DNA from 2 places in the Sporanaerobacter sp. genome. Region 2 is predicted to be linked to the other one. Evidence: a T-box and tRNA genes for the amino acid it is inferred to sense, from the RefSeq annotation. Region 2 holds a T-box; the other holds one or more tRNA genes.
The links. The T-box of region 2 lies ahead of leuS (leucine--tRNA ligase). A T-box ahead of a tRNA ligase gene usually reads a tRNA of that ligase, here a tRNA-Leu.
Positions count from the first base shown of each region.

Region 1: it has a tRNA-Leu gene. The T-box ahead of leuS (leucine--tRNA ligase) is inferred to sense a tRNA for this amino acid. The anticodon was not compared.

Region 1 covers NZ_CP181252.1:439,507-450,692, reverse strand. Annotated here, with positions in the region: gene ACFWUA_RS02220 (ABC transporter ATP-binding protein) at 1-963, shown strand, start outside; gene ACFWUA_RS02215 (peptide ABC transporter substrate-binding protein) at 1,283-2,977, shown strand; gene ACFWUA_RS02210 (hypothetical protein) at 3,026-3,190, opposite strand; gene ACFWUA_RS02205 (N-acetylmuramoyl-L-alanine amidase) at 3,366-5,447, shown strand; gene ACFWUA_RS02200 (DUF2179 domain-containing protein) at 5,499-6,023, shown strand; gene ACFWUA_RS02195 (GerMN domain-containing protein) at 6,083-7,102, shown strand; gene rph (ribonuclease PH) at 7,212-7,988, shown strand; gene ACFWUA_RS02185 (XTP/dITP diphosphatase) at 7,981-8,613, shown strand; gene ACFWUA_RS02180 (metallophosphoesterase) at 8,588-9,064, shown strand; tRNA gene ACFWUA_RS02175 (tRNA-Gly) at 9,386-9,459, shown strand; tRNA gene ACFWUA_RS02170 (tRNA-Arg) at 9,467-9,543, shown strand; tRNA gene ACFWUA_RS02165 (tRNA-His) at 9,556-9,632, shown strand; tRNA gene ACFWUA_RS02160 (tRNA-Lys) at 9,777-9,852, shown strand; tRNA gene ACFWUA_RS02155 (tRNA-Leu) at 9,856-9,939, shown strand; gene ACFWUA_RS02150 (metallophosphoesterase) at 9,998-10,801, shown strand; gene ACFWUA_RS02145 (hypothetical protein) at 10,832-11,095, shown strand; tRNA gene ACFWUA_RS02140 (tRNA-Arg) at 11,147-11,186, shown strand, end outside.
Region 2 covers NZ_CP181252.1:1,977,741-1,988,926, reverse strand. Annotated here, with positions in the region: gene ACFWUA_RS09895 (glycosyltransferase) at 69-827, shown strand; gene ACFWUA_RS09890 (nucleotide sugar dehydrogenase) at 795-2,105, opposite strand; gene ACFWUA_RS09885 (glycosyltransferase) at 2,235-2,948, shown strand; gene ACFWUA_RS09880 (glycosyltransferase) at 3,023-3,733, shown strand; gene ACFWUA_RS09875 (glucose-1-phosphate thymidylyltransferase) at 3,822-4,886, opposite strand; gene rfbB (dTDP-glucose 4,6-dehydratase) at 4,903-5,871, opposite strand; gene ACFWUA_RS09865 (L-threonine 3-dehydrogenase) at 6,000-6,956, opposite strand; gene leuS (leucine--tRNA ligase) at 7,095-9,506, opposite strand; T-box leader at 9,554-9,764, opposite strand; gene asnS (asparagine--tRNA ligase) at 9,814-11,186, opposite strand, start outside.

The DNA.
Region 1 (11,186 bases), 730 kb from region 2:
ACTGAAGAAAAGAAACCTTTATTGATTGCAAGAAATTTAAAGAAATATTTTCAAGTGGGGAAAGGTCTTACATTGAAAGCTGTCGATGGGATTAATTTCCACATAGATGAAGGAGAGACTTTGGGACTTGTAGGTGAGTCTGGATGTGGAAAATCAACTGTTGGAAGAACTATTATAGGCCTTTATGAGGCTACAGATGGCGAAGTAATATTTGATGGTATGAATTTGAGCCAATTAAATAGAGATGATAGAAAACAGTTTACAAGAACTGCACAAATGATATTTCAAGACCCCTATGCATCTCTTAATCCAAGGATGACAGTTACGGATATTATAGGTGAAGGTATTGACATCCACGGTTTGTATGAGGGGGAAGAAAGGCAAAAGAGAATATATGATCTTCTTGAAATGGTAGGACTAAATAGAGAGCACGCTAGCCGTTTTCCTCATGAATTTAGTGGGGGCCAAAGACAGCGTATAGGAGTAGCTAGGGCTTTGGCCATAGAGCCTAGATTTATTGTATGTGATGAGCCTATTTCTGCCCTTGATGTGTCTATTCAAGCTCAAGTAGTAAATCTTCTTGAGGATTTGCAGGAAAATTTAGGATTGACATATTTATTTATAGCTCATGACCTTTCTATGGTTAAGCATATATCAGATAGAATAGCAGTTATGTATTTAGGGGCTATAGTTGAAACTGCACCAAGTGCAGAATTATATGACTATCCTCTTCATCCATATACTCAAGCTTTGCTTTCGGCAGTGCCAATACCAGATCCTACGATAGAAAAGAGTAGACAGAGGATTATATTGGAAGGAGATGTGCCAAGTCCAATAAACCCACCACCTGGATGTAAATTCCAAGGAAGGTGTAAATACGTTCAAGATATATGTAAAAAAGAAACTCCAGAGTTAAAAGAAATGAGGGCTAATCACTTTGTAGCTTGTCATATGGTTAAATAAAGAAATAGTTATGTATTTAATATAAAAGACATAAAAATATATAAGATTGTACTTTAGCTTGACAATATATTAAAATTTATTTATACTTTTATTAAATCAAATTATTATATAGGCCTATAAAATTACAAAAAAACAATAAATATAAGAAAAATGTCGAAAAGAATCTAATTTTTATTAATAAATATTTTTTAAAATGAAGGATTTTTAAAAAATATCTAGAATAGTTTAAATAATGAGACAATATATCAGGAGGTGATACTTGAAAACTTATATTGTGAGCATTAACGCATAAAATATAAATTATAAGGGGGAAAGCTTCATGAGAAAACACAAATGGTTAGTTTTGCTATTGGTATTGTCTATGGTATTGTCACTTGTTTTAACTGGCTGTGGGAAAAATGAAGATACACCACCTGCCAACAGTGAAGAAGGTGGAAGTGAAGAAGAAGTAGTTGATGATGGAGAAAAACTTGCAGATGAACAAATTTTAAGGTTAAACTGGGGTGAAGAACCACCAGATCTAGATCCACAAACTACAACTGACCAAGTATCAATTGAAATTTTAAATGCTGTTTATGAAGGACTTGTAAGATTGCAACCAGATGGAACAGTTTCTCCAGGACTTGCAGAGAGCTGGGATATAAGTGATGACCAATTAACTTATACTTTCCATTTAAGAGATGCAAAATGGTCAGATGGCACACCAATTACTGCAGAAGACTTTGAATATGCATGGTTTAGAGCTATTGATCCAGAAGTAGCAGCTCAATATTCATATCAACTTACAGATACAGGAGCAATTAAAAATGCTGGCAAGTATTTTAATGGAGAAATTACTGACAAAGAACAAGTTGGTATAAAAGCTCTTGATGAAAAGACATTGCAAGTAGAGCTTGAAAGACCAGTACCATTTTTCTTGAGTTTGACATCATTCGTAACATTTATACCACCACAAAAAGCTGCTGTTGAAAGCTTTGGAGATACATTTGCATCAGAAGCAGACAAGATGGTATATAGTGGACCATTTATCATTAGTGAATGGGAACATGAGCAAAAATTGGTTTTGAAGAAAAATGAAAGCTATTGGGATGCAGAAAATGTAAAACTTCAAGAAATTCGTGGAGATATGATTACGGATAGCAATACTGCTATAAATCTATATGAAACTGGTGAATTAGACATCACTGGAGTTCCACCAGAATTTTTGGATAATTACAAAGATACTGAAGAATTCATAAATTTAGCTGAGGCTACAACTTGGTATATTCAATACAATTGCGAAGATAAATATCTACAAAACAAGAATTTAAGATATGCATTGTCTTATGCTATAGATGTTCAGTCTTTTGTTGACAATGTATTGGCAAATGGTTCAATAGTTGCAGGAGGACTTACTCCTACATTGTTGCCAGGAAAAGATGGAAAAGAATTTGCTGAAAATCGTGGACACATATTACCAAAATATGATCCAGCAAAAGCTAAAGAATATTTTGACAAGGCATTGGAAGAATTAGGTGTTACTGCGGAAGAAGTTGGGAAACACTTGACATTCTTGACAGGTGAAAGTGATACAGCTAAAAAGCAGGCAGCAGCTATTCAGAATATGTGGAAACAAAATCTTGGTATAGAAGTTCAAATTGAATCAGTTTCATTTAAACTTCGTATAGACAGATATGATAGAAAAGACTATACTACAACCTTTGCTGGTTGGGGTGGAGACTACAATGATCCACTTACATTCATGGATTTGTGGGTAACGGGTGGAGGAAATAATACAGCATACTGGTCAAATGCAGAATATGATGCAGCTATAAAGAAAGCTCAAACAGGCATGGGAGATGAAAGAATTGACGCTATGCTAGAAGCTGAAAAGATTCTTGCCGAAGAATTGCCAGTATTCCCAATATTCTATAGAGCTAGAAACTTTGTTCAAAGAACTTATGTAAAAGATGTTGCTAGATTCCCAGTTGGAGCAGATATAGATTTCAAATGGGCTTATATTATAGAACATTAAATTGATAAATTGTGCGACAGTGGGGACGGTTCTCACTGTCGCAATTTTTTATTTCCTATTCCTAAGGGATTGTTCTCCATTTCGCAATTTTTTCACTTTTTCTCTAAAATATGGACAGTCTTCTGATGGTGTTCCTGAAGAGTTAGTTACATGGTTGAGAGTACAGATTCCTTCATTTTGATAGATGCAATTTTCACTACAGTTGATAAGCATTTGAAATGTACCTCCTCAATGTATTTTGTAAAGACTATTTTGCCCTGTTTACATATAAATTATGTTACATTATGATTACAAATGGCTTATTTGATTGACATAGCAAATGCACTAATGATATAAATTATTTAAGATTATTAATAAAGAAGAGAGGCTTTAGAAAGGGGCAATATTTATGAAAAAATGTGGAATCATCTTATCGTTTTTGATTGTTTTGTTATTATTTAGTTCTTTTAGTATTGCAGCTAAAAATTATAGTTATACTACTATTACTATTGATGGAAAGAAACAAAGTGTTTCCACAGTGCCTGTACTTGTAGATGGACAAGCTATTAATTCAGATGTTCCACCATTTATTTATAAAGACTATACAATGGTGCCTATAAGATTTGTTGCTGAAAGTTTAGGCTCAGAGGTCAGTTGGAATGGGAAAAACAAAACTGTAACCATAAATGATTCTAAAAAGCAAATAGTACTTGGGATAAATAGCTCCTATGTATACATAAATGGGCAAAAACAAAAATTGCCCAATGGAGTTCCCTCTCCAAAGCTTGTAAATACTTCCAATGCAAACTATTCTAGGACTATGATACCTTTAAGATTTGTATCAGAAACTTTAGGGCATAATGTGAAATGGGACAATGAAAAGAGAATAGCATATATAGAGAAAAATAAAGATATAGATAAAGAGATAAATGAAACTGAAATAAATAGCATCACAGTGGATTCTAATTCAAATATAAAAATATCAGCTTCAAGTACTTTTAAATATCAAGCTACAGATTTAACTAATCCTTCAAGAATAGTTATAGATATTCCCGATACTAAATTGAATTTAAAAGATGGTTCAAAGTTTGATGAAAATGGAATAGTTAATATTTCTGTAGGAAAAACTTATGTAGACAAAGTTAGTGCTTCTCAATTTTCAACAAATCCAAGTATCACACGAATAGTTATACATTTAAATGAAAATGTAGAATACAAAATTGTTTCAGCTAAAGATGAAAAGAGCATTGAAATTGGATTTACAAGATTAAACAAAGTAGAAAACTTAAAAATGGAGACTATAAATGGGCAAGAAGCAATTGTCATATATAATAGCTTAAATTCTAGAACCAATACATTAAAACTTAGCAATCCCAATAGAATTGTATTAGATATTTTGGATTCTACAGTAGATTTAGAAAAACAGATAAGCTATGATTATCAGCTTGGAATCATAAAAAATGTTAGAGTTTCGCAATTTTCACCAGATAGTCTCTACAAACCTGATGATAAAGTGGTTAGAGTAGTATTTGATATTAAGGATGGAATAAATGATCCCAATATAAAAATATCAAGTGATGGAAATAGGATAATCGTTATGCCAGATAAAAATCCTTGGGAAGGAATTAAATATGAAAACAATGGCAGTGAAAAGATCTTTTCTATCATGGCGAAGAATGAAACCAGATATACTACAAACTATGATACTTTACGAAAAATCATGGAAATAAATATACCAAAAGAAAATGCAAACTTAACAAATGGCACAATAAATGTGAATGATAATTTTATAGATAGAATAGTTATAAGTGACAACTCTGGAAATAGTAAAGTGGAAATTTATTTTAAAAAGAGCATAGAGTATGCTGTGCTATCAAAGGAAGTAGATAGTGAAATAAAGATAAAGTTTGCAAGAGATTCCCAAATTGAACCTAAAGAAAGGCTTATAGTTATAGACCCAGGTCATGGAGGAAAATATCCAGGAGCAATTTCCCAAAATGGCTATTATGAAAAAAACGTGACTATAAGTATTGCAAATAAATTAAATGATAGATTGAGAGAATTGGGATACAATACTGAAATGACAAGATATGATGATACTTACTTAGGGCTATATGATAGAACAGATATTGCAAATAAAATAAATGCAGATATATTTGTGAGTATTCATTCTAATGCTCATAATGATAAAAGTATTTCAGGGCTACAAACTTTATATCATCCTAGCAAAAAAGAAGGAGATGGGAGTAGCTACCAACTGGCAAAAATGATACATGAAGAAGTTCTCAAATCTACAGGATTTCAAGATAAAAAGATGGTAGAAAGGCCAAATCTAGCAGTACTTAGAACTTCTAATATGCCAGCGGCATTGATTGAAGTTGGATTTATAAGTAATTTAGAGGATGAAAAACTTATTACAAATAGTGAGTTCCAAGATAGGGTTGTAGATGGTATAATAAAGGGTATAGAAAGATATTTTGCTGAATACTAAACAAGCGGAGAATTCTCCGCTTGTTTAAATATATATTATGGAGGTTAAAAAATGGGAACATTTTCAGGCTATCTATTAATATTTTTTGCTAGAATTGCTGATGTATCCATGTCTACTTTTAGAACTTTGATGGTAGTACAAGGAAGAAGAGCTCAAGCGGCTGTTATAGGATTTTTTGAAATAATCATATATGTAATGGCTCTTGGAAAAGTTGTCAATGGATTAAGCGATCCGGGAAATTTACTTGCCTATGCATTGGGATTTGCTTGTGGAAATTTTGTAGGTATAACTATAGAAGAAAAGGTTGCCTTGGGAAATTTATTTGCTCAAGTCATACTTAAAGGCACTCAAAATGAAGAACTTTTGAATAAATTGAGAGAAGAAGGATTTGGAATCACAGTAGTTGAAGGCTATGGAAAAGAAGGAACACGACAAATTTTAAATATTGCACTAAATAGAAAAGATTTAGATAGTTTAAAAAGAATAATATATGAAAGTGATTCAGATGCATTTATAACTGTAAATAGTATAAAGCCTGTCAGTGGTGGCTATTTTGTTCCAATAAAAAAGAAATAATCATAGTATCCCCTGCCGTCTAATATAATGTATTAGAAAAGCTAAGGAGGGTTGGGGAGATGGACAATATAAAGAAAATTTTACTTATTGTACTTATTTTAGCTATCGGAATTAATTTAAGTGCTTGCAGCGGAAAAGGCGGTTTTAAAGGACTTTTTTCAAAAGATGATGATATAGAGATAATCAGAAGTGATAGTGAAGAATACGATATGACAGAAGATGAAGGTTTGAGAGAAACAGTGCTTTATTTTAAAAATGCTGAAGGTTTTCTGGTTCCTGTGATGAAAAAAATTCCTTGGGAAGAGGGTATTGCAAAATTAGCTCTTAAAAATATGATTGATAGTCCTTCTTTGAGGGAAAGTTTAGACCAAACTGGGCTTATTCCCATAATACCTGCTGGTACTGAAATAAGAGGTATGACTATTGATGGAGAAACAGGAATTTGTAAAGTTGATTTTTCAAAAGAAATTTTAAATTACGAATCGGAAAAAGATGAAGAAAATTTAATTAAAGGTGTAGTATATACACTCACAGAATTTCCTGCTATAAAAGAAGTACAATTTTTGATAGAAGGAAATTCCGCACCTGTTTTTAAATATGGAATGCAGGTAAATGGACCAATGAGGAGAGAAGATATAAATCTTGTGAAAAATTCAGAAGAATATAGATCGAAAGTGGTAGTATACTTTAAAGGAAATGGAAATGAAGAATTTGAGTATTTTATACCTGTAACCATTCCAACTCTTGCTCCAATGCCCAATGTGTTTACAGCATTGGAAGAATTGTTTAAAGGCCCTCCAGCTGAGGCAAGTCTTTATTCTAGTATTCCACAAGGGGTAACTTTAGAGGGCATAGAAATAAGGGATGGAGTAGCTTATGTAGATTTATCTTTTAATTCCATAGATTCAATAAATGAAAAGTATATATTTGATGAAATATCTAAAAGTATAGGACTTACACTAAGTGAATTTGAAAAGATAGAAAAAGTTGAATTGCTAGTTGAAGGTAAAACATTGGAGGAAGCAGGGATACAAGTTGATTACAATGAAACAATACCTGCTTTTGCAAATGAATATTAAGCTGCCAAATTGGGCAGCTTATTTTGTGAGTAAAATTTCATTATATATAGAAAAATAATTGCTTTTTTGTTATCATAAATAATGAACATTAAATATAGGAGATGTTTTGATGGATAGAATAGACAAAAGACAATATGATGAATTGAGAGAAATAAATATTACTAGAAATTTTTTAAAGCATCCACAAGGTTCAGTACTTATGGAGATGGGAGAAACCAAGGTCATATGTACTGCCATGATAGATGATAGAATTCCTCCTTTTTTGAAGGGTACAAATACAGGTTGGCTAACAGCAGAATATTCTATGATACCAGGTTCGACTATCATAAGAAAGGTAAGGGATTCTTCTAGAGGAAAAGTAGAGGGAAGATCTCAAGAAATACAAAGACTTATAGGAAGAGCTTTGAGGAGCGTAGTTGATTTAAAAGTTATAGGAGAAAAAACTATTTGCATAGATTGTGATGTAATTCAAGCTGATGGTGGCACAAGAACTGCTTCTATTACAGGATCTTTTGTAGCTCTTGTAGATGCATTTTATGTACTTTACAAACAAGGTGAAATTCCATATATTCCAATTAAAAATTTTGTTTCAGCTGTAAGTGTAGGTATAGTTAAAGGAGTTCCAGTGCTTGATTTATGTTATGAAGAAGATTCTAAGGCGGATGTAGATATGAATATAGTTATGACGGATGATGATAGATTTGTTGAGATTCAAGGAACAGGAGAAGAAAATACTTTCTCAATAGAAGAATTAAATACTTTAATTTCATTGGCAAGAAAGGGCAATAGAGAGATTATATCAATGCAAAAAAACTCTTTAGGAGAAATAGGAGAACTTGTAGGTAAAAAGCCTAGCAATATGGAAGGAGAAAACCAAAATGAATAAGAAAATAATTCTATCTACTGGAAATATTCATAAAGTAGAGGAAATAAAAGATATATTAAAAGGACTGCCTGTAAACATATACTCTAAAGATGATTTAGGTCTTGGAGATATTGAAGTTGAAGAAGATGGGACTACATTGGAAGAAAATGCAATAAAAAAGGCAATGGCTATTTCAGAAAAAGTAGATGGAATAGTTATTGCTGATGACACAGGTCTTTTTGTGGACAAATTGGGTGGAGAACCTGGAATTTATTCTTCAAGATATTCAGGAGAAAATGCTACTTATGAAGAAAACAATAAAAAACTTTTAAGAAAATTGGAAGGTGTAGCTTTAGAAGAGCGTACTGCAACTTTCAAAACGGTTATTGCTATAGTCACAGAAGATAAACAAGTCAAAACTGTATATGGAGAGTGTAAAGGAAAGATAGGATTTGAATCTAAAGGAGATAGTGGTTTTGGATACGATCCATTGTTTATAGTAGATGGCTATAACAAGACTTTTGCAGAACTAGGAGAAGATGTAAAAAACAAAATAAGCCACAGAGCTAAAGCTTTGGAAGAATTAAAAAAAGAACTAAAGAATATTATAGGGGCGACTAATGGTGAAAATATTTGTAGTAAGTGATACTCATGGAAAGATAGATAAGTTTATACAATTTGCAAAGATATTGGAAAAACCAGATCTTATAATACATTTAGGTGATTATGTAGATGATTCTTTTGAAATAGAAAGGCAAATGAATATAGATACTATAAGAGTAAAAGGAAATTGTGATTTTGACCGTGAAGGAGTTAATGAGGAGGAAATACTAAATATAAATGGAAAGAAAATATTTTTGACTCATGGCAATAAATACAATGTAAAATATGATTTATTTAGTCTTTCTTACAAAGCTAAAGAAGAAGGAGCAGATGTAGTTTTATTTGGACATACTCATACTCCTATTATTGAAGAATATGATGGGATACTTTTCATGAACCCAGGTAGTCCAACTATTCCGAGAAATATGTCTAGAAAGAGTTTTGGGATTTTAGAAATACAAGAAAAAATAATATCAAAAATAATAGAAATATAATTTTTTATATATTGACAAGCCGTTTTTTATCTGCTATAATTTTAAATTGTTAGCGGAAAAGCTTGGGGGCAAAACATTTTGAGCAGTGCGGGTGTAGCTCAGTGGTATAAGCAGGGGACCAAAATCGTGCATTTCGATTTTGTGTACATCGCTTAGTGGTACAGTTGCTAAAAGGCACTGAATAAGTACCTAGTAGCAAGCCTAAGATTTTGCGGGTGTAGCTCAGTGGTAGAGCACTGCATTTCGATTTTGTGTACATCGCTTAGTGGTACAGTTGCTAAAAGGCACTGAATAAGTACCTAGTAGCAAGCCTAAGATTTTGCGGGTGTAGCTCAGTGGTAGAGCACTGGCTTCCCAAGCCAGCAGCGAGGGTTCGATTCCCTTCACCCGCTCCAGATACGAGCACCTATAGCTCAGTTGGATAGAGCAACGGACTTCTAATCCGTGTGCCGGGGGTTCGAATCCTCCTAGGTGCACCAATATTAGATATGGTGGATATGGCCTAGTTGGTTAGGGCGCCAGATTGTGGCTCTGGAGGTCGTGGGTTCGAATCCCACTATCCACCCCATATATAAAAACATGACCCATTAGCTCAGGCGGTATAAGCAGAGAACCAAAATCGTGTATTTCGATTTTGTGTGAATCGCTTAGTCCGAATTACCAATTATCATCAAAACAACAAAATAGATACTGTGATAAACTTAAAAAACATGACCCATTAGCTCAGGCGGTAGAGCACCTGACTTTTAATCAGGGTGTCCGGCGTTCGAGTCGCCGATGGGTCACCACTTGCGGGAGTGGCGGAACTGGCAGACGCGCTAGACTTAGGATCTAGTGTCATTGACGTGGGGGTTCAAGTCCTCTCTCCCGCACCATAAAAAATTGGCGAAGGCCAATTTTTTTATTACCCTGAACTGGGAGGGAAAATATGGAATGAAAATGAAATTTTTTATATTTATTTTTCTAGCTATAATATTAGTTGCATATATTTATATACAAATTAGTTTTTTTAAAGTAAACGAGGTAAAACTAAATAGTGAAAAAATAAAAGATGATATAAAAATAGTTCAAGTTTCAGATTTTCACAACAATAGATTTATAAATAAAAAAAGATTTATAAAAAAGATTAAAAGTATAAATCCCGATATTATAGTTCTTACAGGAGACATAATAGATGCAAAGACTAAGGATTTTGATTATTCAATAAGTATGATAAGAGATTTAAAAAATATAACTGATAAAATATATTTTGTCTGGGGAAATCATGAAATAAGGAATAATAGAGGTAAGGAATTTGTTGAAATTTTAAAAAGAATGGGTATTTTTGTATTAGAAAATGAAAATACTAGAGTTCATATAAATAATACAGAAATGAATATATGTGGAGTAAATTTTTATATAGATAAAAATGATTATAAAAATTCATTAGATGGGATAGATGAAAAAAGCTATACTATATTGCTTTCTCATTCCCCTAATAGACCTATATCCTATTCTGAAGGCAAGGAAGATTTAATTCTTGCAGGGCATACCCATGGAGGACAGGTTAGATTTCCTATAATTGGAGCTATAGTGGCACCAGGACAAGGATATTTTCCAAAACATGATAAAGGATTGTTTAAAATAGGGAATACTACCTTATATATAGATAGTGGTCTTGGGAATAGTGTATTTCCTATTCGATTTTTAAATAGAATTCAAATAAGTAATATTGCCATAAAAAAGGGGTATAAATAATTTAAAATAATCTTATGAGGGGTGTTGCTTATGAAAAAAGCTATATTAGGAATTCAAGTTGGTGGAAGAAGTGATACTGCATTAGAACTTCAAAGAATACTCACTGAATATGGCTGTTATATCAAAACACGTGTGGGAGTTCATGATACTGATCCATCTAAAAAGATTTGTAGTGAGATGGGTATTATATTGTTAGATTTTGTAGTAGGAGAAGATGAAAAACTTGCTGAATTTGAAGAAGCATTGGAGAAAATAGATGGCATAGTAGTTAAAAAGATGGAATTTGATATGTAAATGTATTTGACCAAAGGACTAATTCCATTTATAATGGAATTAGTTCTTCTTGCGCCCTTAGCTCAGTTGGATAGAGTCGCTGACTTCGAAT
Region 2 (11,186 bases):
AAATATTTTAAAATATAAATATTTGTTACATCTTTATATGTGTAAAATAAAAATTTAGGAGTATGAATATGAGTATGAATGTTGTATTTCCATCAAACCGATTTATTAAAATTGAACCTGATGATTTAGATAGACTTTCCAGCAAAGGAGTATCTGTAATTACCCCAACTAATAGATTGAACTGCATGTACAATATATTTAACAATTTTCTAAATCAATCTTTTTTGAAAAAAGAACTAATAATAATATTAAACAACAATTTACTAAATTTAAACGAATGGAGAAAAGAAGCTAGTAAATATGAAAATGAAAATATAAGAATTTATCAATTAGATGAAAAAATATCTTTAGGAGAATGCTTAAATTATGCTGTAGAAAAAGCAAATTATCAAATAATAGCTAAATTTGATGATGATGATTTTTATGCTCATGAATACATTAAAGACTCAATAAAACCTTTTCTCTATACCGAGGCAAGCATAATAGGAAAATCTACTACATATATTTATTTTCAAAAAAATAATATCTTAGCAATAAAAAATCCTAAAAGAGAAAATAGATATACTTATAGAGTAGAGGGAGCTACTATGTTGATAGATAGAGAGGTATTTCAAAATGTAAAATTTTCCGATAAAAATATTGGTGAAGATCTACAGTTTTGCAAAGACTGTATAAAAGAAGGCTATAAAATTTTTTCTACCAACAAATATTATTATATTTATATAAGACACAACAATCACACTTGGAATATCGATGATGATGAATTGATAAAACAATGCAAAGTAATAGGAAAACTAGAGTCGCCAATAGATATACCCATTTTCTAATGCTTCTTTTTTGTCAAACATTCCTTTTATATCAATCAGTATCTTTTCTTCATCTTTTTTGTACATTTTATCTAAATCTTCTAAATTAAGTTTTAAAAACTCCTTATGAGGTACTGAAAATATCAGTATATCCGCCTCTTTTATAGATCCTATAGAATGCAATTTTATATTGAAATTATTTAAAACTTCTTCGCCATTGGCAACTTGATCAACTACCTCTACAATAGCTCCCTTTTCTTCCAACCTTTTTACTATTTTAGCTACTTGAGTATTTCTTATATCTGAACAATTTTCTTTAAAAGTAATACCAAATACAACTATTTTAACTTTATTTATTTTTTTATTTTTAGAAGACAATATATCTAAAATATTATTGACAACGTATTCTTCCATATACTCATTTATATTTCTTGCTTCATAAATAATTTTAGGGTCATATCCTAATTCTCTAGCTTTGAACATTAAATAATAGGAATCCACTCCTATACAATGACCACCTACCAGTCCTGGAGTGAAATTTAAAAAATTCCACTTTGTCCTAGCACTTTCCAATACTTTGTTTGTGTCTATTTTGGCTTTATTTAGTATAATAGATATTTCATTCATAAGTGCAATATTTACATCCCTTTGTACATTTTCTATTAGTTTTGATGCTTCTGCTACTTTTATATTATCTACCTTATATATTCCAGCTTTTACTACCATTTCGTATACCTTTGAAACTATTTCAACAGTTTCATCATCTATACCAGCTACTATTTTTTTTATGTTTTCAAGCCTGTTTGTAATATCTCCTGGATTTAACCTTTCTGGAGAATAAGATACTTTAAAATCTGACCTTACTTTTAATCCTGACTCAATTTCAAGCAATGGTATACATATTTCTTCTGTAACTCCGGGATAAACTGTAGATTCATATACTATTATGGAACCTTTTGTAATATTTCTAGCTACCATTTTTGTAGCATTCAACACAAACTTTAAATCTGGTTGACCATTTACTACTGGTGTTGGAACTGCAATAATGAAAAACTTTGCTTCCCTAAGGAGTTTCTCTTCATCAGTAAATACAACTCCAGAACTTTCTATTTCTTCTTTACTTATTTCATTTGTAATGTCAATTCCCTTTTGCAAATTTTCTATTTTATTTTTATTTATATCAAATCCAATAACTGATGCTCTTTTGGCAAAAGCTATGGATAATGGCAAACCAACATATCCTAGTCCAACAACTACTATCTTAGCTTTTTTATTTTTTATTTCTTCATATAAATTCATCCTATCTCCTCCTAAAATGTCTCTTTTCATAAATATAATATGTATAAGATAGATAATAAGTTAAATATTGTAACAGAATAAAACATAAAAAAATACATTAGATTAGGAACTCTATTAGGAGGTAAAAACATGAATTTTAGAGGTATTTCAGTGATTACATGTACCAATAGAAAAAATTTCATTGACAATGTTTTTGAAAATTTTAATAGACAAAACTATAAAGATAAAGAACTCATCATAATAATAAATGACAACAATATAGATAAATCTCTATATGATGAAAAATGTGAAAATCATGAAAATATTAGAGTTTATAGAATAAATCAAGCATATAATTTAGGATTTTGTCTAAACTTTGGCATAGAAAAAGCTAAAAAAGATATAATTGCTAAATTTGATGATGATGACTATTATGGTGAAAAATATTTGGAGGAATGTATGGAAGCTTTCAATTTCACAAACGCTGATATAGTTGGAAAATATACTTTCTTTATATATTTTGAAAATTTAAGTGCACTAGCCCTTAGAAAAAGAAATCAAGAAAATTCCTTTGTCACCAATGTATCAGGTGCCACATTAGCTTTTAAAAAAAGTGTATTTAAAAAAGTAAAATTTAATACATCTCTAAGAAGTGGAGTAGATACGGATTTTAGGAAACGAGCTTCAAGAAATGAATTTAAAATTTATTCAACTTCTAAATACAATTTTGTTGCACACCGGCATGCAAATCTAAAAGATCATACGTGGAAAATAAAAGATAGTGAACTTCTAAAAACATTCCCTATAATAAAATATACAGATGATTATAGAGAAATAGTTTCACCACTTGAATTAAATTTATGAAAAGTAACAAAACAAATTATTGTTCATATATTTTAAATATAGAATAAATACTTCATATTGGAGGAGAATTTCAAATGGAAGATAGTCAGACAAAAATCATGATAATAGAAAGTAGTTTCAATATATGGCCTATGAAAAAAGAGCGACTTAGTAGCGATTGGATTGAAAATAGAATAAAAATATTTATGGGCTATACTTTAAAAAGTCTTAAAGCTCAAACAAATCAAAATTTTTTAGCTCTAATAAAATATGATTCTAGAAGTAAAAACATAATAGAAAACGAACTCAAAAAATATGAAAAGCTTCCTGAAAATATTAAATTCGTGACATCAGAAGAATTCGCAGAAATAGTCTCAGAAAAAACAAAAAATCATGATTTACTATATATGATACGATTAGACTGTGATGATATGTATCGTAAAACTTTTATACAACAACTCTACGATATAAATCCTTCAAAAGAAACAAAAGTCATCATAAATCAAAATGGATATATATATGATTCTGTAAAAAATAGAATAGCAAAATTTTTCTATACATCCCCAAATTATTATACACTCATCTATGATGTAGATAAATACCTAGATGGTGAAAGATATGCTCTCCCTGGAGGACATGACTATGCTATAAAACTACCACATGAAATAATATCAAAACGCAACTATATTCGCCATGCCCATACACATAACACTGTAACTTGTTTCGAAAGATATGGAATAAAAGATAAAGATATTATTAAAGATGAAAAAATAATAAATGACATATTAAAAGACTTTATGGAATAAACAAAATTTCAACTGAGAGCTTTTACTCAAATATAAACAGCGAGAAGAAAGTTTTTTAATCTTCTCGCTACTAGTATGTTCTTCAAACTTAATCTACTATGACCAAACTATTTTTAGCTAATAAAAATGAATTAACTTTTCTCAATTGGGTACTTTTTTTGATAACAGATCCTTTTTCTACAATACTTGAATCAATTATAGAATCAATATTTGAAATATTGGATTCATCTAATATAATACTATTTTCAATTTGACAATTAGAAATAGAGACATTGTTCCCTAGTGATGTATAGGGACCTATATAAGAATTTTGTATCATGACACCATCTCCTATACTAACTGGTCCCCTAATGATACTATTTATTATTTTTGAATCTTTACCAAGAACTATTTTCCCAGTGATATTAGTCGAAATAATTTCTCCCGATACATTATTTTCTATATCAATAAGTTTATTCATATTTTCTTTCAATATATCTTCAGGGCCACCTAAATCCTTCCATTCTCCTTCTAATATATCATAAGTCACACTATAATTATTATCTAGTAGCCATTTTATAGCATCTGTTATCTCATATTCACCTCTCCATGAAGGTTTTATATTTTCGCATGCTTTAAATATATTTGAATCAAAAGCATATATACCTGTAATAGCTAAATTTGTTGGTGGATTTTTAGGCTTTTCAACTAAATCTACTATTTTACCATTTAAAACATCAGCTACTCCAAATTGAGATGGATTTTCAACTTCTTTCAATAATATACTACAGTTTACCTTTTCAGAATTAAATTTATCTAGAAATTTTTTCAAACTAAATTGATAAATATTGTCTCCCAATATCATGATAAATTTTTCATCACCAATAAATCCCCTTGCGGAAACAACTGCATTGGCAAGTCCGATTGGTTTATCTTGATCTATATAAGTGTATTTTATTTTTTCTCTTTTTTCGTAGAAGCTTAATGCTCTATTAAAAATCTCTTCTTTTTGATTTGACAAAATTCCAATATCCACTATATTAGCTTCAACTAAAGAATCTATTATATAGAATAATATTGGTTTATTTGCTATAGGAATAAGCTGCTTTTGAATGGAAAGAGTCACAGGCCAAAGCCTGCTACCCATTCCACCACACAATATAAGAGCCTTCATAGTATAAACTCCTCCCTTAATCAATTAGTTTGTTCCACCAATTTTGGTTTTTCTCATACCATTTTACAGTTTCATTTAATCCATCTTTTAAATTATAAATAGGTTTCCATCCTATTTCTTTTAATATTTTAGTATTATCTAATGCATACCTAAAATCATGACCTCGCCTATCACTTACAAATTCAATCTGATCTTCTGATTTATTTAATAGTCTCAATATCTCCTTCACTATATTTATATTGCTTTCTTCTTCACCTGTACTAATATTATATATCTCCCCTATCTTTCCCCTATCAATAACCATATCTATCGCTCTACAATGATCAAATACATAAATCCACTCTCTTATATTTTGTCCATTGCCATAAATAGGCAATTTCTCTCCTTTTATTGCTTTTATCGTCATCAAAGGAATAAGCTTTTCTGGAAACTGATATGGTCCATAATTGTTACAACTCCTCGTAATAATTACAGGAAATTTATATGTCTTGTAATAAGAAAGGCAAAGCAAATCTGCACCAGCTTTACTTGCAGAATAAGGATTTGATGGATTTATATTAGAATTCTCTGTAAAGAGACCATCTCTTCCCAATGAACCATAAACTTCATCAGTAGATACTTGTATGAATTTTTCTATCCCATGTTTTCGAGCAACTTCCAATAGAGTATGAGTTCCAACTATATTTGTTTTAGTAAATATAAGTGAATCTTCTATGCTCCTATCAACATGAGACTCAGCTGCAAAATTAACTATATAGTCAATTTTATCATTAAACAATTGTTGCAACAGTTTTTCATCGTTTATAGAACCCTTAACAAATCTATGTCTTTTATCTTCTAGCAAATCTCTTATATTATCTATATTTCCTGCATAAGTCAATTTGTTTAAATTTATAACTTCACAATCACGATATTTATTTAAAAAATATCGTGTAAAATTGCTCCCAATAAAACCTGCTCCACCTGTCACTAATATTCTTTTCAATTTTAATCACCATCCTATTTGTTTTCTAATACCATAGTATTTAAATAGGAGCAATTTTGATATTGTAAATCAGATAAAATAGATAAAATAAAAAGTCTTAGTATTTCAACTAAGACTTTTTATTTTATCTATTTGTTTAGTTTTTCTTTTAATTTTTCCAACATATCAACAGTCATACTTGACAAATCATATTTTGGATCCCAACCCCATTCTTCTCTTGCTGCACTATCATCTAGAGAATTTGGCCAAGAATCTGCAATAGCTTGTCTCACTGGGTCTACATCATAATCTATTTCGAACTCTGGTATATGTTTCTTGATTTCAGCTGCAATATCTTCTGGTGCAAAACTCATAGCAGTTATATTGAAAGCATTTCTATGAATAAGTTTATCTGGATTTGCTTCCATCAAACCTATGATTGCATCAAGAGCATCTGGCATATACATCATATCCATAAAAGTACCTTCTTTGATAAAGCTTGTATATTTCTTTTGTTTCAATGCTTCGTAGTAGATATGTACAGCATAATCTGTAGTTCCACCACCTGGCAATGTTTCATAAGAAATAAGTCCTGGAAAACGTACTCCTCTTGTGTCTACGCCAAACTTTTTATAGTAATAGTCACATAACAATTCTCCTGCTACTTTTGTCACACCATACATAGTCTCTGGCCTTTGTATAGTATCTTGTGGTGTTTTGTCTTTTGGAGTAGATGGACCAAAAGCCGCAATAGAACTTGGAGTAAATACAGCACAATTTGCTTCTCTTGCTACTTCCAATACATTGTATAGACCATTCATGTTTATATTCCATGCTTGATTTGGTTTTTGTTCTCCAACTGCTGAAAGTAATGCTGCTAAGTGAACAATTGTATTTACTCCATGTTTTTTCACAACATCTGCAATTTGTTCAGCATTTGTCACTTCTACAATTTCAAAAGGGCCTGATTCAATTACTTTTTCTTGACCTTCTTTCATTCTTCTACTACTAGCTACAACATTGTCATTTCCGTATATTTTTCTCAATTCCATAGTTAGTTCTGAACCAATTTGACCTAAAGCACCAGTAACTAAAATTTTTCTCATTACATCGCACCTCCAAATAATAGGTATACTTTTTTAACTAGCAATTCAATTATAACATATTTTCACAAATTCAAAAACTTAATTTAATTTAATAATCAAACATATAAAATAGTTTGAGGCAAGGGAATTATCCCTTGCCTATTTAACTACAATATTATATATTTTACCTGGGACATATATCTCTTTAACTATATTTTTTCCCTCAACATATTTTCTCGTACCTTCATTTTTCAAAACTTTTTCTCTTATTGACTCTTTTGTCTCGTCTATAGATATTGTTTCCTTTCCTCTAACCTTGCCATTTATTTGTATAGCAATTTCAACTACATCATCTACGATTTTGTCCTTATCCCATTTTGGCCATGTAGCCTCATGTAGCATACCGCCCAAGTTTAATCTATCCCAAATTTCTTCAGTAATATGTGGTGCTACAGGATTTAACAAAATGAGATAAGTTCTCATATCTTCATGAGTAATCTTACCTACACTATTGAATTCATTTAATAGTGACATAAGGGCTGCTATAGCAGTATTAAATTTAAGATTTTCATAATCCTCTGTTACCTTCTTAATAGTTTTATGAATACTGGTTTCTAGCTCTTTAGAGTAAACATCGCCTTCTACGACGATATCTTGCAATCTCCACACTCTTTCCAAAAATCTTCTACATCCTTTAACTCCATTTTCTGACCAAGGAACACTTTTTTCAAAGTCTCCAATAAACATTTCGTAGGTTCTCAATGTATCAGCGCCATATTTATTGACTATCTCATCTGGATTGATTACATTCCCTCTAGATTTTGACATTTTTTCATTATTTTCTCCCAGTATCATTCCATGAGAAGTTCTCTTTTTATATGGTTCAGGACAAGGCACTACTCCTAAATCATATAAAAATTTATGCCAAAATCTTGAATAAAGTAAATGTAGTGTAGTATGCTCCATTCCACCATTGTACCAATCTACTGGTAGCCAATAATCTAATTCTTCTTTACTTGCCAACTCATTTTCATTGTGTGGGTCTATATATCTTAAAAAGTACCAAGATGAACCAGCCCATTGAGGCATAGTATCTGTTTCTCTTTTAGCCTTTCCTCCACATTTAGGGCAAGTTGTTTCTACCCAATCTTTCATCTTAGCAAGAGGTGATTCTCCGTTGTCTGTAGGTTCATAGCTTTCAACTTCAGGCAACAAAACAGGCAATTCTTCTTCTGGAACAGGAACCCATCCACATTTTTCACAATAAACTAGTGGTATAGGTTCTCCCCAATATCTTTGGCGAGAAAATACCCAATCTCTCAACTTGTAATTTATTTTTCTCTCTCCAAGACCTTTTTCTACAAGCCAATCGCTTATCTTCTTTTTAGCTTCTTTGACTTCTAATCCATTTAAGAAGCCTGAATTGACCAATATTCCTGATTCAGTATCTGTATATGCACTTTCTTCTACATTTCCACCCGCTACAACTTCTACTATTGGAAGTCCAAATTTCTTTGCAAATTCCCAGTCCCTACTGTCATGACCAGGTACCGCCATGATAGCTCCTGTACCATAGCTTATAAGTACATAATCAGAAATCCAAATAGGAATTTCTTTTCCATTGGCTGGATTTATAGCTTTTAATCCTTTTATCTCAACACCAGTTTTTTCTTTAACTAATTCAGTTCTTTCAAAATCAGATTTTTTGCTACTCATTTCCTGATAAGCTCTTAACTCATCTAAATTTTCAATTTCATCCTTGTATTTTTCTATCAATGGATGTTCAGGTGCTATAACCATATAAGTAGAACCATACAATGTATCTGGTCTAGTCGTAAAAACTCTCAATTTGTCATTTTTGCCACTGATTTGAAAATCCACTTCCATTCCTTCAGATTTACCTATCCAATTTATTTGTTGTGTTTTTACTCTTTCAATATAGTCTACTGTATCCAAATCATTTATAAGTCTATCTGCATATTCAGTAATCTTAAGCATCCACTGGTTCTTAACCTTTCTTACAACTTCTCCACCACATCTCTCACAAGTACCATTTACAACTTCTTCATTTGCCAAACCTACTTTACAGGAAGTACACCAATTTATAGGCATTTCTTGCTTATAAGCAAGACCTTTTTCAAACATCTTCAAAAATATCCATTGCGTCCATTTATAATACTTTGGATCTGTAGTATTTATTTCTTTTGACCAATCAAAAGAAAAGCCTATAGACTTAAGTTGATTTTTAAACATCTCTACATTTTTTTCTGTAACAATTTTGGGATGAATTTTATTTTTAATTGCAAAATTTTCTGTTGGAAGTCCAAAAGCATCCCAGCCCATTGGATATAATACATTATATCCTTCAAATCTTCTTTTTCTTGCAACTATATCTAAAGCAGTATAAGGTCTTGGATGACCTACATGTAATCCTTTCCCAGAAGGATAAGGAAATTCTATTAGAGCATAAAACTTAGGTTTAGACTTATCGCTACTAGTCTTAAAAACTTCCTTTTCTTCCCAAATATCTTGCCATTTCTTTTCAATAACATTTGGATTGTACTCAGCCATTTTTCAAACCTCCTCATATTTTTAAAGATAAAAAAACCTCTCGTCATATTAGAGACGAAAGGTTTACTCCGCGGTACCACACTAATTGGAAGATTTCATCTTCCCACTTTAAAATATAACGGCTTACAACCGGTCAAAGCTACTATTTTCACTTTGACAACTCAGAAACGAGTTCAGTTTTAGCTAATACTGTTTTGCACCAACCAACAGTTCTCTTTAAATAACTTGAAACCTACTACTTTTCTTCAAAGTTTATATATGATTTTTCTGTATTATAACAAATTTAGGATATAAAATCAACAATATTTTAAAATTCTGCTGAATTAACCGTCCTTGGGAAAGGTAATACGTCTCTAATATTGCTCATACCAGTTATATACATTATAGCTCTTTCAAATCCAAGACCATACCCTGCATGTTTAGTTCCACCATATTTTCTCAATTCTAAATACCACCAATATGCCTCCTTATCTAATCCCAATTCGTCCATTCTTCCCTCAAGCACATCTAGTCTTTCTTCTCTTTGGCTTCCTCCAATTATTTCTCCCACTCCAGGTACAAGTAAGTCCATAGCTGCAACAGTTTTTTCATCATCATTTAATCTCATATAAAAAGCCTTTATATCCTTTGGATAATCTATAACAAATACGGGTTTCTTGAATACTTTCTCAGTTATATATCGCTCATGTTCAGTCTGCAAATCCATTCCCCATTCTACAGGATAATCAAATTTCTCTCCTGATTTCTTTAAAATATCAACTGCTTCTGTATATGTTATACATCCAAAATCAGAATTTACTACATTTTCTAATCTTCCAAAAAGTCCTTTATCTACAAAAGAATTAAAAAACTCCATTTCTTCTTTTGCATTTTCCAAACAATAATTTATAACATATTTCATCATATCTTCTGCCAAGTTCATATCATCACGAAGATCTGCAAATGCAATTTCAGGTTCTATCATCCAAAATTCTGCCGCATGTCTTGCAGTATTTGAATTTTCTGCTCTAAATGTTGGGCCAAAAGTATATACATTTCTAAAAGCTAGTGCATAAGCTTCTGCTTCCAACTGACCACTAACTGTTAAATTAGTTTCTTTTCCAAAAAAATCTTCTTTAAAATCAACTTTTTTGTTCTCATCTAATGGCAAATTTTCTAAATCCAAAGTAGTGACTCTAAACATTTCTCCTGCTCCTTCAGCATCACTTGCTGTAATTATAGGAGTGTGGACATAGACGAACCCTCTTTCTTGGAAAAATTTGTGTATTGCATATGCAGCTAAACTCCTCACTCTAAATACTGCAGAAAAAGTATTGCTTCTAGGCCTTAAATGAGCTATTGTTCTCAAATATTCAAAAGAATGTCTTTTCTTTTGCAGTGGATAATCATTGTTAGAATAGCCCTCCACTAAAATATTAGTCGCTTTAATTTCAAAAGGCTGTTTAGCTTCAGGAGTTGGATCTAATTTCCCTTCAACTACTATAGATGAACTAATAGGAAGTTTGCAAATATCTTTAAAATTTTCCATATTTTCATCAAATACAACCTGAATGTTCTTGAAAAAAGTTCCATCATTAACTTCAATAAAACCAAATACTTTAGAACTCCTTAAAGTTCTCACCCATCCTTCAATTTTTACATCCTTATTTAGATATTTTTCCGTTTCTCTATAAATTTCTT